DNA from 3 places in the Sporosarcina sp. P29 genome. Region 3 is predicted to be linked to each of the others. Evidence: riboswitches for the same ligand, from Rfam matches in the RefSeq annotation. Region 3 holds a riboswitch; each other region holds the start of a gene.

Region 1 (4,976 bases), on a different contig from region 3:
CTACTTCTTGATCCAATACATCAAACGGTAAAAGGATGGAGCCATCTTCATTCATTAAAGACAGACTATCTGTAGACTTAAGTTGTGAGAAATCAATAATTATCTCTGCCCGCTCGGATGGCGTCAAAGTTACTTCATTCAATTTGACGGGTTTATTCAAGAAACCGCCATCTGTCGCGATTTGAACAAATGATTCACCTGTATTCAATTTGAAAGTGAAATTCCTCGCGTTTGATCCATTTAGTAATCGAAGACGCACTTGTTCCTTACCTACTGTTAATACAGGATTTACCGTACCATTGACCAATAATGTATCCCCTATCGTCCCATCTTCGTTCATGACCGATTTATAATCTAATTGACCTTGCTCATCGAAAACTCGATCTTGGAAAACTAAAGGTATATCATTTTTTCCGTATTCTTTAGGAATTTCTAATTTCGCTGAATTAGAATCCTCAATATATATCAACCCTGCAAGTCCTTTGTATACTTGTTCGGATGTCTTGCCCTCTGGGTGTGGATGAAACCATAACGTAGCTGCCTCTTGTGTCACTTCAAATTCTATTAGTTCTTTTTCACCTGGTTTAAGTGTTTTATGCGGTCCACCATCTGCTTCACCAGAAACTTCTAAACCATGCCAATGAAATGTTGTTTCTTCATCTAATTCATTTATTGTGTGGATTTTTACCGTTTCACCTTTTTTAAACTGAAGAACTGGCCCTAATAGGTCACCATTATAACCCAATGTTTCTGTAGTAACTCCATCAAATATTTCTACCTTACCTGTTTGCGCTTTGATAGTATATTCAGTTCGATCTGTCGCATCACTAGTTAGCAATGGTGGGATATTTAATTCATTTTCACCTGTCGAGTCTTTTAAACTTACTACATTGTCATGGCTCATATGTCCGTTTCCCATTGTAGAGTCATCCGTCATGTGATGATTTCCTTCGTTACTATTTTGATTCATCATGTGTCGATTGTTCTGATCATTCGATTGCGCATCGTCACTACAACCACTGATTAATAATGCGCTCATTATAAACATAACGGTTTGAATTTTTTTACTCATTTATAAATCCCCTTTGTCTATTGATTTCAAGATTAGTATAGCAATAACATATGGAAAAACTATGCACGAGTGACGCATTATAATTGATTTGCTTCTGCCATTTTTTATAGAAAAATGCCTAAAGGCTACTGAAGTGATTGTGAAAACTAGTCATCAATAAAAAAAGATGCCAAGGAAGTACTTCCCGGACATCTTTCACCACTATTAAAATCTTGTTTTAGCTGGTTTCTTCATCGGCGCTTTATTGATCAAATAGGAGATGAATGTATCATCCGCCAGATGAGGATTGGACGAGTTCAACAATACCGCAAGATTCTTTGCATCGTCTAGCGCTCTGTGAGCATTATGCACTTGAATTCGGTGCGCTCTCAGCAATTGTTGCAGTTTACCATTCTCAAAGCCGTAATTTTTCCATTTGATTTGTCGGACGGAGCAATACCAATCCATGTCGAGCGTTTCAGGCAATAGTCGACTGACGAATCCCCTATCAAATGATGCGTTATGTGCTACTATACCATCTGCTTGATCTAGTATTTTCAGGATTCTATCCATATCCAGCGACTTCCCTCTTACCATTTGATCGGTAATGCCCGTGAGATTCGTAATGGTCGAAGAGATCGAATAGAACGGTTCTTGGAACTCGCAATACTCATCAGCCACCCGAACAATACGATTATTATCGTACTCACCAAGCATCACGCCTAACTCGATTACTTCACTCGCCTCGGCACTCATACCTGTCGTCTCCACGTCAATAAACGCGATAAGTTTTGTCATGTACAAACTCCTTTTACACTCTATTTACATTGTATTTTGAATTTAATTATAATCATCTCTATCCTTTTAGTATATCAGGATTTCAATACTATATGTTCAATTTAAACTGCTGCCAATTTAGTAAACGTGTAGTAATTTCATAAGTTGCCACACAATTCAACGTGTTGTATACTAGGATTGCTTACATAATTGTCCGTACGGGTGCTTGAGAGAATCAGGCTGAGATAGCAGGTTAATCCACTGCTGACCGTTAATCTGATCTGGGTAATGCCAGCGTAGAGAGCGTGATCGATGGAATTATACAGGAATCTCTTTCCTTCCTCGGCCGTCTGCTCTTCAGACGGCTTTTTTGTATGAAAAAATAAGAGGGAGTGGAAGAGTATGAAGAAGTTAAAGTTTACCGATTTATTGATCACTATCATGATCGGTGTGGTGTTTGGAGTGTTAATGAAGTTTTGGGATGATTTATATACGGTCGTCAAACCGATCATGCCTGTTGCGCGTCAACTGCTTTACGGTATGTGGTTTATGGTAGGGCCATTTGCCTTTTTATTATTGCGAAAGCCAGGTACTGCATTCATCGCAAGTATAGCAGGAGCTTCATTGTCTGCGTTTGCTGGTCATGGTATTGAAGTATTGATGTATGGATTTGCACAGGGACTTGCTGCTGAATTACTGTTTGCTGCATTCCGTTATAAACGCTATTCCATTATGATCGCTGGGTTAGCAGGTATCGCTTCATGTCTTGCAAGTTTCGGACTCGATTTAATTTATGGATATGCAGCACTCGAAACATGGGCACTCATTGTGAAATACGGACTACGTGCTATTAGCGCGTTCATCTTCACAGGTATTTTCGCTGTATATATTGTAAGAGCGCTAGAAGCTACAGGCGTGACATCGTTAATTCGACCTGTTGATAAGAAAGAATATACGTTGCTTGATCAGTAAACGCGGAGGAATGATCCTACTATGAATAACATCAGCGTTACCGATTTACGATTAAAGTTTCCAGGAGAAGATGGTTTGCTCTTTAAAGACCTCTCCTTCTCTGTTCGGCCTGGTGAAAAAGTTCTCATGCTCGGCCCTAGTGGTTCGGGGAAATCTACTTTACTCCAAGTATTAAGCGGCATTATACCAAACTCTATCGAACTGCCAATGAAAGTAAAAGACATTCAGTTGCCTGACTCGTGGGGATTCGTTTTCCAAGACCCGGATACACAGTTCTGTATGACCTATGTCGATGAAGAACTCGCATTCGTTTTGGAGAATCTTCAAGTCCCACGTGAAGAAATGACTCTTCGTATTGAAGAGGTATTGAAACGTGTAGACTTACATGTAAAAGACCCTCATACGCCTATCAATGAAATGTCTCAAGGTATGAAGCAGCGTTTAGCATTGGCTTCTGTTTTACTGCTGGAACCTGACGTGCTATTTTTGGATGAACCATCTGCCTTACTAGATCCGGAAGGCACGCAACAGATTTGGACTTCTATTAAAGAAGCGACCGCTGATAAAACCGTGATTATTGTAGAACATAAAATTGATTTGATTGCTGACTGGGTTGATCGCGTGGTGCTGTTTAATGATCATGGGGTTATGATAGCAGATGGGTCGCCTGCAGAGATCTTCGCAAACTTCCAGCAAGAACTGAAACGCTATGGCATTTGGTATCCGGGTGTTTGGGAAGAATATAAAACGTCCAAAGCATTTCAATCGATGACGAAAAATCGTCAAGCAGTTGCATCTCAAGAGAAAATTCAGATTCAAGATTTTCACGGCTATCGTGGTCAAGCGGAGAAGATTTCTGTCAAACAGGCGACCGTACAGGCTGGTGACTGGATTACGATTGTTGGAGAAAATGGTTCTGGTAAAAGCACATTGCTTCTATCTCTCATGCAACTACTTCGGACTAACGGTGTCTATGAAGTAAACGGCGTGCCAATTATATGGAAAAAGAAGAAACGACAACTTCCTAAAGGTCTATCGCTCGTCTTTCAAAACCCCGAGCTGCAATTTGTGACGAACTCTATTACGGAAGAGTTAACCGTATCTTTGCACGGTATGCCAAAAGCAGATGCCGAACATTATGCGAAGGAACTCATACGCTCATTTAACTTACCATATTCTGTTTCACGTCACCCTTATCAGCTATCGACGGGTCAAAAGCGGCGTTTGAGTGTAGCAACTGCTCTTACCCCTCATACGGATATCTTGTTACTTGATGAGCCTACTTTCGGACAGGATGCACGAAACACTTTCGCCATTCTCGAGAAGTTAGAACAACTGCGCACCGAAGGCATGACCATTTTGATGGTTACGCATGATTCGGAAATTGTAGTGAACTTTGCCACAGCTATTTGGACTGTAGTGGACGGCGTACTACATACGGCTAATGTGGCAGGAGGTGCGAAGAATGTTCAATTGGTTCACACCTAAACGCAAAACCTGGTTATTTCGGGTCAATCCCGCGCTAAAATTCATTGTGTTTTTTGCGTTCTTGATTATTACGCTCGTGAATCAAAGTTTGCCTTTTGCTATCTCACAAGCAGTTTTATACGGAATATTGTTTTATGTATTTAGCGGCTATTCACTGAAGAAACTTTCATTACTCTCAATTCCGTTAGTCATTTCTTTCCTGTCCACTGGGTTGACAATGTTGTTGTTCGGTAAGGGTGAAGCAGTATTATGGCAATGGGGATTATTCAAGATTTCCGAAGAAAGCATTCAACATGCGCTTTTGCTTGGAAGTAAGTCCCTTTCATTCGGCTTCGTCGGCTTTACGTTTATCTTAACAATCCAACCCGTACTATTCTTTTATGCGATGATGCAGCAGTTTCGTCTGCCGTCCAAATATGCGTATAGTTTCATTGCAGCTTTTCGTTTAATTCCCGCTGTAACTGAGGAACTACAAATTCGCAGGAACGCGTTGAAAGTACGGAATATCCAGTTTTCAAAAGGGGTTAAAGGGTTGTATGAACGTTTGCAATCCTATACCGTTCCTCTATTTGCCCAAAGTATACGTCGCGCACAACGCATTGCAGTTGCGATGGAAGCGAAGCAATATCAGATGGGGGCTGCGAGGACGTATTATTATCCTACACGGTATAATACAATAGATAGGGTG
Region 2 (4,976 bases), on a different contig from region 3:
CGTTCGCCTGTCCAGAGATCGACGGATTCCAGGCGGGGTTCCATCGTCGCCCCCGTGATACACTTCAGCAGTTCCGCGGTTTGACGGGCGGCAGTCGTGACGACGATGGGCGAGATGACGCCGACTGTATCGCATGTTAAAGACTGTGGCGGCAACGCTTCGAGCAGACAATGTAAGCAGGGCGTTCCTTCTTTTACACCAATAGGAAATGTCAGCCCATAGCTACCGACGCAAGCGCCCATGAAGAAGGGGATGCCGAGTTGTAATGCGGCGTCATTTGCGAGTAATCGAGTTTCGATATTATCTGTGCCATCGAGAATGAAATGATGGCCTTCGAATAATTCAAGGACATTTTCAGGCGTCACATCCGCCACAATCCCACGAACTTTCACGTCGCTGTTGATCGCGCGCAATCGGCTTTCCGCAGCGATTGCTTTCGGCAATTGATCGATGACATCTTGTTCTGAGTATAATTGCTGTCTATGAAGATTAGTCCATTCCAAAATATCGCGATCGACAATGGTCAGTTCGCCGACGCCTGCCCGCACTAGCATCTCCGCTCCTGAAGAGCCAAGAGCACCAGCTCCTAAGACGAAAACTTTTGCTTCGCGGATACGCTGTTGCCCGATTGGTCCGATGGGTGCAAACAGCTCTTGCCGAGAATATTTACTGTTCAAGTCGTCACAAGCCCTTCAGTTGGACTGCTAGCCACGCCGTAATCGCGGACCGGCATACGTCCAGCTTTATAACCGAGACGTCCCGCTTCAATTGCGAGCTTCATTGCCTCGGCCATCATGACGGGATTGGCTGCTTCCGATACGGCTGTGTTCAGCAATACACCGTCTGCACCGAGTTCCATCGCGAAAGCAGCGTCTTTTGGAGAGCCGACCCCTGCGTCAATAATGACGGGTACATTGGACTGCTCAATGATAAATGACAAATTCAACGGATTTAGAATGCCTCTGCCCGAGCCGATTGGCGCAGCACCCGGCATGATAGCGTGGACACCTAATTCACATAGTTTTCTCGCAAGTACTACATCGTCTGAAGTATAGGGTAATACAATGAAACCTTCCTCTAACAGCATTTCAGACGCGCGTAATGTTTCCACAGGATCAGGAAGCAGCGAACGGCTACAGCCGATGATTTCCACCTTCACCATGTCGCAAAGTCCGGAAGCTTTGGCGAGACGTGCGATATGTACGGCTTCTTCCGCTGTGCTAGCGCCTGCTGTATTCGGAAGCAATGTATAGCGCGTTAAATCAAGTTGTTCGAGGAAATTGGGTTGCGAAGCTTCAAAAATATCCATGCGTCGTACCGCAAATGTCAGAATCTCTGCTTCTGACACCGCCACTGCTTGCTTTTGAATATCAAATGAAGGATATTTCCCTGTGCCTAGTAATAAACGTGAAGAGAATTCTTTATCTGCAATTTTTAACATGTTCATCCGCCTCCTACAAAATGTATGATTTCAATTTGGTCTCGGTCCATGATCGGTGCGTCGTAGTGATCTTTCTGCAAAATTTCCTTGTTTTTCTCCACGATCAAAATACGATCGCCAAGCCCTAAGTGCTCAAGTAACTGCTGGATCGTCTCTACTTCAGGAATGACGGGGTACGAATTGCCGTTCAGATCAATCATTTTCTCCATGAGATACCTCTCCTTTTCTATAACTCTGCAAAGTTTTCAGTGAACGCATAGGGGATAATACGGCCACGCCTGTCACGTGATTTTGCTGTAAATTAGGTAAGTGATGCGGCTGAATTCCACCAATTGCATACACAGGAATCGAACTACACTGTGCAATAGAAAACAACTCTTCCGTTCCACGCGCTGGCAGCCCAGGTTTCGATGACGTTTCGAAAACATGACCGTACAATAGCCAGTTTGCTCCCTCATCCATAGCTACCTTTGCTTCTTCCAATGAATGAATCGAGCAACCAAAAGAGAGCTCGGGGAATTCTCGATGTGCATCCTGTAACGACATTCCATAGCCAGTCAGTTGCACTTTTTTGAGCTTCAGTCTTCTAGCCAAGTGAGGTCTGGCATGAAGAATAAGCTTGTCGAGTGGGAATTCAGTACTTGCAAGACGGGTAACTAGATCTACTAGCTGTTCATCTGACTTGGACTTTTCTCGCAAAATGATGGCATCAAGAAACGGTGCTGTGCGCAACAAATGTAGTGTCAGTTCATCCACCGAAAGACGGTCGTCGGTCACGCCCAATAATTTCATTCATTCCCCTCCAATAGAAAAAACCACTTCCCGAATCGGAAAGTGGTAGAAATGTCGACAGAAATACATACGGAACGACTCGCCACTTCCCTCCGCAGGTGCTAACCTGTTCAGGTAATAAGGGTTTCAGAGCCACACTCTTTTCTCAGTCCTTGTAAAGGATTCCCCTAATGGTCAAAATATTTGGTTTTCAGAACTAGCCTATCACGTGTACGATAGAATGAAAAGCGTTTCTTTTATAAAAGCAATAAAGCATCCAAATCTAGAATTTCTACTGCTTTCATACTGGACTGGCGAATCCAGCCAGACTCTTCGAAGGCGCTTAACTTTCGACTGATTGTCTCGGGTGTCGTCCCTAAGTGAGAGGCAAGGTCTTTGCGACTCATTGGTAACTCGACTATCAATTGTCTTTGTTCTTCTGATAAGTCAACTAGGTAAAGTGCGATACGCGTTTCTGCTGATTCCATACCGATTCGCGCCGCTCGTTGTTCCGTTCGGGCGAGGCGGGAAGAGAACTCCTCTAACATCTTCAATGAAATCGCGGGATGTTCTTGTAGAAGTTGCTGCATTTGGTCCCGTTGAATAACACATAGTTCTACGGGTTCGAGTGTTTCTGCATAGGCGTCATGAGGTTTAGCATCAAATAACGATAGCTCGCCTGTGAAATCTCCCGGCTCTAAAATTCGTACGATCTGCTCTTTGCCGTTTTCTGACAGGCGATATATTTTGATTCGTCCTTTATGCAAAATATACAAGCCTTCGGAGCGGTCGCCTTCATTGTAAATAATTTGTCCACGTGGGTAGGGGGTGCTTCGTGCAAGTTCTACAATGTGCTTCATCTGATCTTTTTCCAAGTGATTGAACAGTGGAACAAGCGATACACACATTCGATGATCGGTCGTGTTATTGTGGGGCTGCTGACTCATTCACCTTCACCTCGCTTACATTTCGATTGGACACTTTGTCACTAGTATAGCGTATTAATCGAATGGCGTTCAATATGACAAGAAGCACACTTGCTTCGTGGATAAGCATGCCGGATGCTAGGAAGACTTTGCCTAGCAGTACACCGATTAGCAATAAAACTACTGTGCCGACTGCGAAGAAAGTGTTTTGCTTCATATTGTTCACAGTCGCTTTCGATAATGCATAGGCGTGGGCGAATTGATCCAGTCGATCCGCCATCAAGACGATATCCGCTGTTTCCATGGAAATATCTGTTCCGCCTTTACCCATTGCCAGTCCGATATCTGCAGTGGCGATTGCCGGCGCATCATTGATTCCGTCACCTGCCATCGCTACTCGATGTCCTTGCGCTTTCAACTTTTGGACAGCGGCTACTTTGTCTTCAGGTAGCAGCTCCGCATAGACGCTATCGAGACCAAGTTGTTCGCCAACGAGTCGGGCGGTGTGTACATTGTCGCCGGTTAGCATAATCATTTGTTTGATACCATTTCTTCGTAGTTTAGCTAGGGCAGCCGCGGCTTCTGGACGGATTTGATCCGCTATGGAAATAATACCTGCGATTTCTCCTCCAATACTGATGAACACGGCTGTGTTACCTGCTTTTTCTCGCTTGGATGCATACTCTTCTATAGTTGGAGAGATAGCTATACCTTGTGAGATCATCAGCTTTCGGTTACCAGCTGCCAGTTGTTGGCCATCTACTTCAGCAAGAAGTCCGTTACCTTTCATAACTTGTGCGTCTTGTGCTTGGTGTTTTAAATGAATCAAGCGTTTTTTTGCTTCGCGAACGATCGTTTGACCGAGATGGTGTTCAGACATCAGTTCAGCTTCTGCAGTTAAGCGTAGTAGCTCTTCTTTGTCGATGCCAAAGCTATGGATGTCAGTAACTTCTGGACGTCCTTTAGTTAAAGTACCTGTTTTATCAAAGACGACAGTGTCGATTTTCGCCAATTGCTCCATCACGTCGCCACCTTTAATGAGCACGCCGTGACGGGCTCCGTTACCAATTCCGGCTACGATCGAGACGGGGGCTGAAATGACGAGGGCACCAGGACAAGCGATGACAAGGAATGTTAATGTCATTTCGATATTGCGTGTGAATATATAGACGATAATCGATAGGATGACGATGGAAGGTGTATAAATGTTAGCAAATCGCTCTAAGAATTTTTGAGTTTTCGACTTGGCTTCTTGTGCTTCTTCGACTAGCTCGATAATACGAGCGAATGCTGTATCGTCACCTACACGTTCTGCAATTATTTCAATATAGCCATTGTCTACTAACGTCCCGCTAAATACTTGATCATCTAGTGATTTGGATGCGGGTACCGATTCTCCTGTGATGGCTGCTTCATTTAGAGAAGCATTTCCTGAAACAATCGGACCGTCTACCGGAACTTGTTCACCTGAGCGAACGATTACCCGGTCACCGATTTCTACGTCATCAACAGCAATCGTGACAAGTTTACCATCCCGAAGGACACTCGCTTCTAGCGGGGCCAGATCAACAAGTGCTTTGAGGGAAGAGCGTGTTTTCTCCATTGTACGAATTTCAAGTAATGCTCCAAATAAAAATAGGAAAGTCACTGCCGCGGATTCTACATACTCGCCGATAAACAGTGCACCGATTACAGCGATGGTGACAAGAAGCTCAATACTGAAAGCTTTCATTCGAATAGCTTTCCACGCTTTTATAGCAATCGGAGTACCCGCAATGATAGTGGCAGCGATTAATGTAATCTGACGCGCGTCATGAAAGCCCGCGAAGTGCAAGATG
Region 3 (4,976 bases):
CGATTCGCATATTCGAAATCTACGAGATAAGTTGAGGAAATCGAATTTCCCCATTGACGAGATTTTGATGACAGTTTGGGGTATCGGCTATAAGTGGAGATAATTACAGATCATGCTATACACATAAAAAAGGCTACTTTCCATGAATGAATGGAAAGTAGCCTTCTCTTATTGATCGGCATGCCGACGATTGACTCTTTTGCCCTGTTGTACATAGGAGTATGTAACTCTCGTTATAGCAAACTTGGTGATTTTTTCTTAATTACGTAAAATAACATACACTAGATATACAACGTACGCTACAGCTAACATGAGACCTTCACGCTTACCAATTTTGAAGCCCGTTCTAGCGAATAGCAATAATACTAAGGTCAATACAAGCATTATGATGACGTCAATAAATACTTTATCGTTCACCGCGATGGGCGTAATGACAGAGGAGGCCCCGAGAACAAACAGGATGTTGAAAATATTGCTCCCGACGATGTTCCCTAAAGCAATTTCGCTCTCCTTTTTCAATGCCGCTGAAATCGATGTAACTAATTCAGGCAGAGAAGTACCGATTGCGATAATCGTAAGACCTACCAATGTTTCACTCATGCCAAGAGAATAAGCGATTTTCGTGGCGTTACTTACGACTAAATCTCCTCCGAAAATAATTGCTGCCAGCCCGACTAAAGTAATTAGTATATTCTTGCCCCACTTCACATTCTCAGTGGCTTGTGTAAGCGTAGAATTTTGACGGCTTCTAAGACCAAGTTCGATCACATAGTACATAAAGATTGAAAGGAATAGCAAGAAAATTATTCCATCACCACGGGTAATCATATTGCTACTGAAGCCTTGTAGTGCCATATCACTCATCAACACCAACATCACTATACCCGCCAGCAAAGTAAACGGAATCTCTTTCCGTATCGTTTCACTTTGTACCTTCAGCGGAAACAGAAATGCTGCCATCCCGACAACGATCGTAATATTGAATATATTACTCCCCACTACGTTCCCTACTGCGACGTCCGCGTTTCCGCCCATCGCTGCAATTATACTGACCGTCGCTTCTGGTGAGCTAGTTCCAAGTGCTACAATAGTCAGCCCAATCAATATAGGTGGAATTTGTAAAAGTCTTGCGATATTTGAAGAACCATCCACGAAATAGTCGGCCCCTTTTATTAATAATACAAATCCAATAATGAGTAAAACATAGGACATATATTGGTTACCTCCTCCATAGGAATGATATTTCTAATTAGCTGTATGCAAGCGTGTCTAGACTACAATAAAATAATTGCTTCAATTACTGCATACTTGAGGCACATAATGACATGCACCATGATGAAAAACAGAATATGTATTTGACTTTACTTCCCCATAGCATTCATCCTTCTCAATCCCAGATATGTTATACGATGTAAGCTCTACTACTTTGCTCCTTCCCTCTTTTGTTTTTTCATTTTTGATTATCTCACGTCATCACTACTTATGCATCTTACAAGTCATACAAAGACATTCACTTCTCGTCATTACATGCTCTCTTGAGTGGTGTTGAAATCTTTTATAAAAATAGCTTGTCCATAGATCTATCTTTACAGACAAGCCAGCGATATACTTTTCTACAAACTTACTATAGGACTGAATGTACAATATTTTGGAGATTTTCTTCTGATTACGCATTTCTGTTTCCTCACCGATCACATAAGTTACATGTAAATAACGGAACCTATGGAAATTAAAAGTATAATTACTCTTTGAAAACCGATTAAGGTATGGTAGACTGTTCCTGTTCGAACAATTAAATACTATAACTAGGGGTGTCCAACGTTATTGGACTGAGATGGAATGATAGTACACGCATTCCGGACTCTTTGGACCTGATCTGGCTCGTACCAGCGTAGGGAAGTTTTCATTTTATCAGCGACGCGTATTTTTGCGTTTTGAAGACCAGGTCCTATCTACGGAACTGGTCTTTTTTGTTGCCGATTCCCATCACTTAAATCGAGTCATGTCGCCCCTTAAAAGGAGACGATGACAAAATGCAAGAGAAGAAAGAAGAAATCCATATCCATGAATGTTTTCCAGCCAGTAGAAAGATTTACGTACGAGGAAGTCGTCCAGACATACTCGTACCAATGCGTGAAATTGAGCTATCACCAACTGTAACTGATCAAGGTGAAATAGCGAATGAACCTTTCCGTGTGTATGATACAAGCGGTAAATATACGGAAGCTGGTTATCAAGTGGATATCAAAAAAGGACTTCCAATTATCAAGAAGAACTGGATAATTGAACGAAATGACGTGGAAGAGTATGAAGGCAGGCAAGTGAAGCCGCGGGATAATGGATATCGTTCACTAGAAAATATGCAAAAAGATGCAGAATTTCCATTGTTGAAACGTAAGCCATTACGTGCAAAAAGCGGCATGAATGTTACACAAATGCATTATGCGCGCAAAGGAATCATAACACCTGAAATGGAGTTCATTGCAATCCGTGAAAATGTAACGCCTGAACTTGTACGGGATGAAGTAGCGAAAGGACGGGCAATTATTCCGTCTAATATTAACCACCCAGAAGCGGAACCGATGATTATCGGAAGTAAATTCCATGTGAAAATCAATGCGAATATCGGTAATTCTGCTGTCTCCTCATCGATTGCTAAAGAAGTGGAAAAAATGACATGGGCTACACGTTGGGGTGCAGACAATATCATGGATTTGTCAACAGGAAAGAACATTCACACAACACGTGAATGGATCATCCGCAACTCCCCTGTCCCAGTAGGAACGGTACCACTTTATCAAGCGTTGGAAAAAGTGAACGGCAAAGTGGAGGATCTCTCATGGGAAGTATTCCGCGACACATTGATCGAACAAGCAGAGCAGGGTGTCAGCTACTTTACAATCCATGCGGGTGTTCTACTCCGTTATATTCCCATGACGATTCATCGTGTGACTGGAATTGTCTCACGGGGTGGTTCTATTATGGCACAGTGGTGTATGTTGCATCATAAAGAAAGTTTTCTCTACACACACTTTGAAGATATATGTGAAATTATGAAACAGTACGATATCGCGTTTTCATTAGGAGATGGATTACGTCCCGGCTCAATTGCTGATGCCAATGACGAGGCACAATTCGCTGAACTTGAAACACTTGGCGAACTGACGAAAATTGCGTGGACACATGATGTGCAAGTCATGGTAGAAGGTCCTGGACATGTGCCAATGCATTTGATTAAGGAAAACGTTGATAAGCAAATGGAGATTTGCCAAGAAGCACCTTTCTATACGCTCGGTCCTTTGACGACAGATATTGCGCCTGCTTATGACCACATCACATCTGCTATTGGTGCAGCTATGATCGGTTGGTTCGGAACGGCAATGTTATGCTATGTAACTCCTAAAGAACATCTTGGTTTACCGAATAAAGATGATGTGCGTGAAGGCGTCATTACGTATAAAATCGCAGCCCATGCAGCTGATTTAGCTAAAGGTCATCCGAATGCACACAAACGTGACGACGCATTATCAAAAGCCCGTTTCGAATTCCGTTGGCGAGATCAATTTAATTTAAGTTTGGATCCTGAACGCGCGATGGAATATCATGATGAAACATTGCCGGCTGAAGGAGCCAAGATCGCCCACTTCTGTTCGATGTGCGGACCTAAGTTTTGCAGTATGCGAATTTCACACGACATTAGAAAATACGCTGATGAAAACAGTTTAGAAGAGAAGCTAGCAATGGAAAGTGGCATGAAGGAGAAAGCTGAAGAATTTAAAAAATCCGGTGCTGAAATCTATTATTGATAAGGAGTGAATGGAGTTATGACAACTGAACAGTTAATTCATCAGATCTCTGTAAAACGCCGAAATCTTCATCAGTTAGAAGAACAGTTGGCTCTCCTGCAAGCACAGTGCATACACGAATATACTGAAAACGTAACCTATAGGAAGTGTATGAAATGCTTGAAGATCGAGAGTGTCCATTATTAATACATGTTCTGCCATTCATGAACAGGATTTGTGCTCTTTTAGCTTCCTGAAAAAATCATCGGTATTGTGACTCAATATCGTTTTCCATTCACGCGCCCGATTACACAAATACTTTTAGCCGTTGTCCTTTAAAAGTTGAATTTGAAGTTGGTACAATAAAAAATGACCCACCTCGTCCCTTTACAATGCGGACGTTGGTGAGTCATTTTCATCATAATAACAGGATCTGAAATCGCAGACATTTTCAATGTACCCCTTTACTAAGTAAGTTACACTCAAAAGCCCTCCATTGCTGGAGGGCTTTTGAGTATTAATCTCAGTATTTAATCTATAGATTATTTTAAACACCCAGCTGCCGCACTCCCTGCTAGCCATACCCCGCCAACAACAGTACCTAAAGCCCATCCTGCTGGACCACTAACACCTGCAACTGTCATAAGCCCAGTAAAGGCTCCAGTATGTGCAAAGCCAGCAAGAGTTGCAGCGCCACAGCCACTTATTTTAGCCATCGACACAACATTCGAGTTTGCTTCTTCGATTATTTCTTTTTTGTACTTCTCACCTTCTGGACGCGCTAAAACTTCATTAAGTTTTTCTAAGGTTTGTACTAACTCATTAAAATATTCTTTACCGATTCGAGATTCCAATTCTACTTCTCTTTCGATGGTCACTGTGCCATCTTTTTCATTCAATACAAGATATTCCGAAGTAATCTTAGCTACCTCATCCACATGTAAACTAGCAGCCTGAGTATTTTGTGGTGTCCATACAATACTAACCATCATCACTAAACAAGTAATAATGGTAAATATACTGAACTTATTTTTCTCAAATAACATTCCAGTCATTCCCCCTACTTCTAAGCAATAATCATAATAAATGTAAAACTAATTACAAATCTCATTATTCCTTACGTGATAATAAAGAGATAAAAAAGTTTATTACAAATCCCGCTACTAACAATAGAATTAATAATGGCCAGGT

What was found. A riboswitch is a leader RNA that binds a small molecule or an ion and turns the genes downstream of it on or off. The one in region 3 is predicted to bind thiamine pyrophosphate.
Region 1: another riboswitch for thiamine pyrophosphate. It lies ahead of CSV68_RS09600 (ECF transporter S component); the one in region 3 lies ahead of thiC (phosphomethylpyrimidine synthase ThiC).
Region 2: another riboswitch for thiamine pyrophosphate. It lies ahead of CSV68_RS13570 (thiamine phosphate synthase); the one in region 3 lies ahead of thiC (phosphomethylpyrimidine synthase ThiC).

Annotation. Positions count from the first base shown of each region.
Region 1 covers NZ_PDYX01000009.1:36,393-41,368, reverse strand. Annotated here, with positions in the region: gene CSV68_RS09610 (multicopper oxidase family protein) at 1-1,072, opposite strand, end outside; gene CSV68_RS09605 (exonuclease domain-containing protein) at 1,277-1,849, opposite strand; TPP riboswitch at 2,037-2,148, shown strand; gene CSV68_RS09600 (ECF transporter S component) at 2,231-2,800, shown strand; gene CSV68_RS09595 (ABC transporter ATP-binding protein) at 2,822-4,288, shown strand; gene CSV68_RS09590 (energy-coupling factor transporter transmembrane component T family protein) at 4,266-4,976, shown strand, end outside.
Region 2 covers NZ_PDYX01000019.1:33,555-38,530, reverse strand. Annotated here, with positions in the region: gene CSV68_RS13585 (ThiF family adenylyltransferase) at 1-677, opposite strand, end outside; gene CSV68_RS13580 (thiazole synthase) at 674-1,447, opposite strand; gene thiS (sulfur carrier protein ThiS) at 1,444-1,650, opposite strand; gene CSV68_RS13570 (thiamine phosphate synthase) at 1,634-2,233, opposite strand; TPP riboswitch at 2,304-2,412, opposite strand; gene CSV68_RS13565 (Crp/Fnr family transcriptional regulator) at 2,470-3,159, opposite strand; gene CSV68_RS13560 (heavy metal translocating P-type ATPase) at 3,137-4,976, opposite strand, start outside.
Region 3 covers NZ_PDYX01000006.1:107,064-112,039, forward strand. Annotated here, with positions in the region: gene CSV68_RS07470 (response regulator transcription factor) at 1-103, shown strand, start outside; gene CSV68_RS07475 (calcium/sodium antiporter) at 259-1,212, opposite strand; TPP riboswitch at 1,798-1,915, shown strand; gene thiC (phosphomethylpyrimidine synthase ThiC) at 2,034-3,806, shown strand; gene CSV68_RS07485 (hypothetical protein) at 4,328-4,831, opposite strand.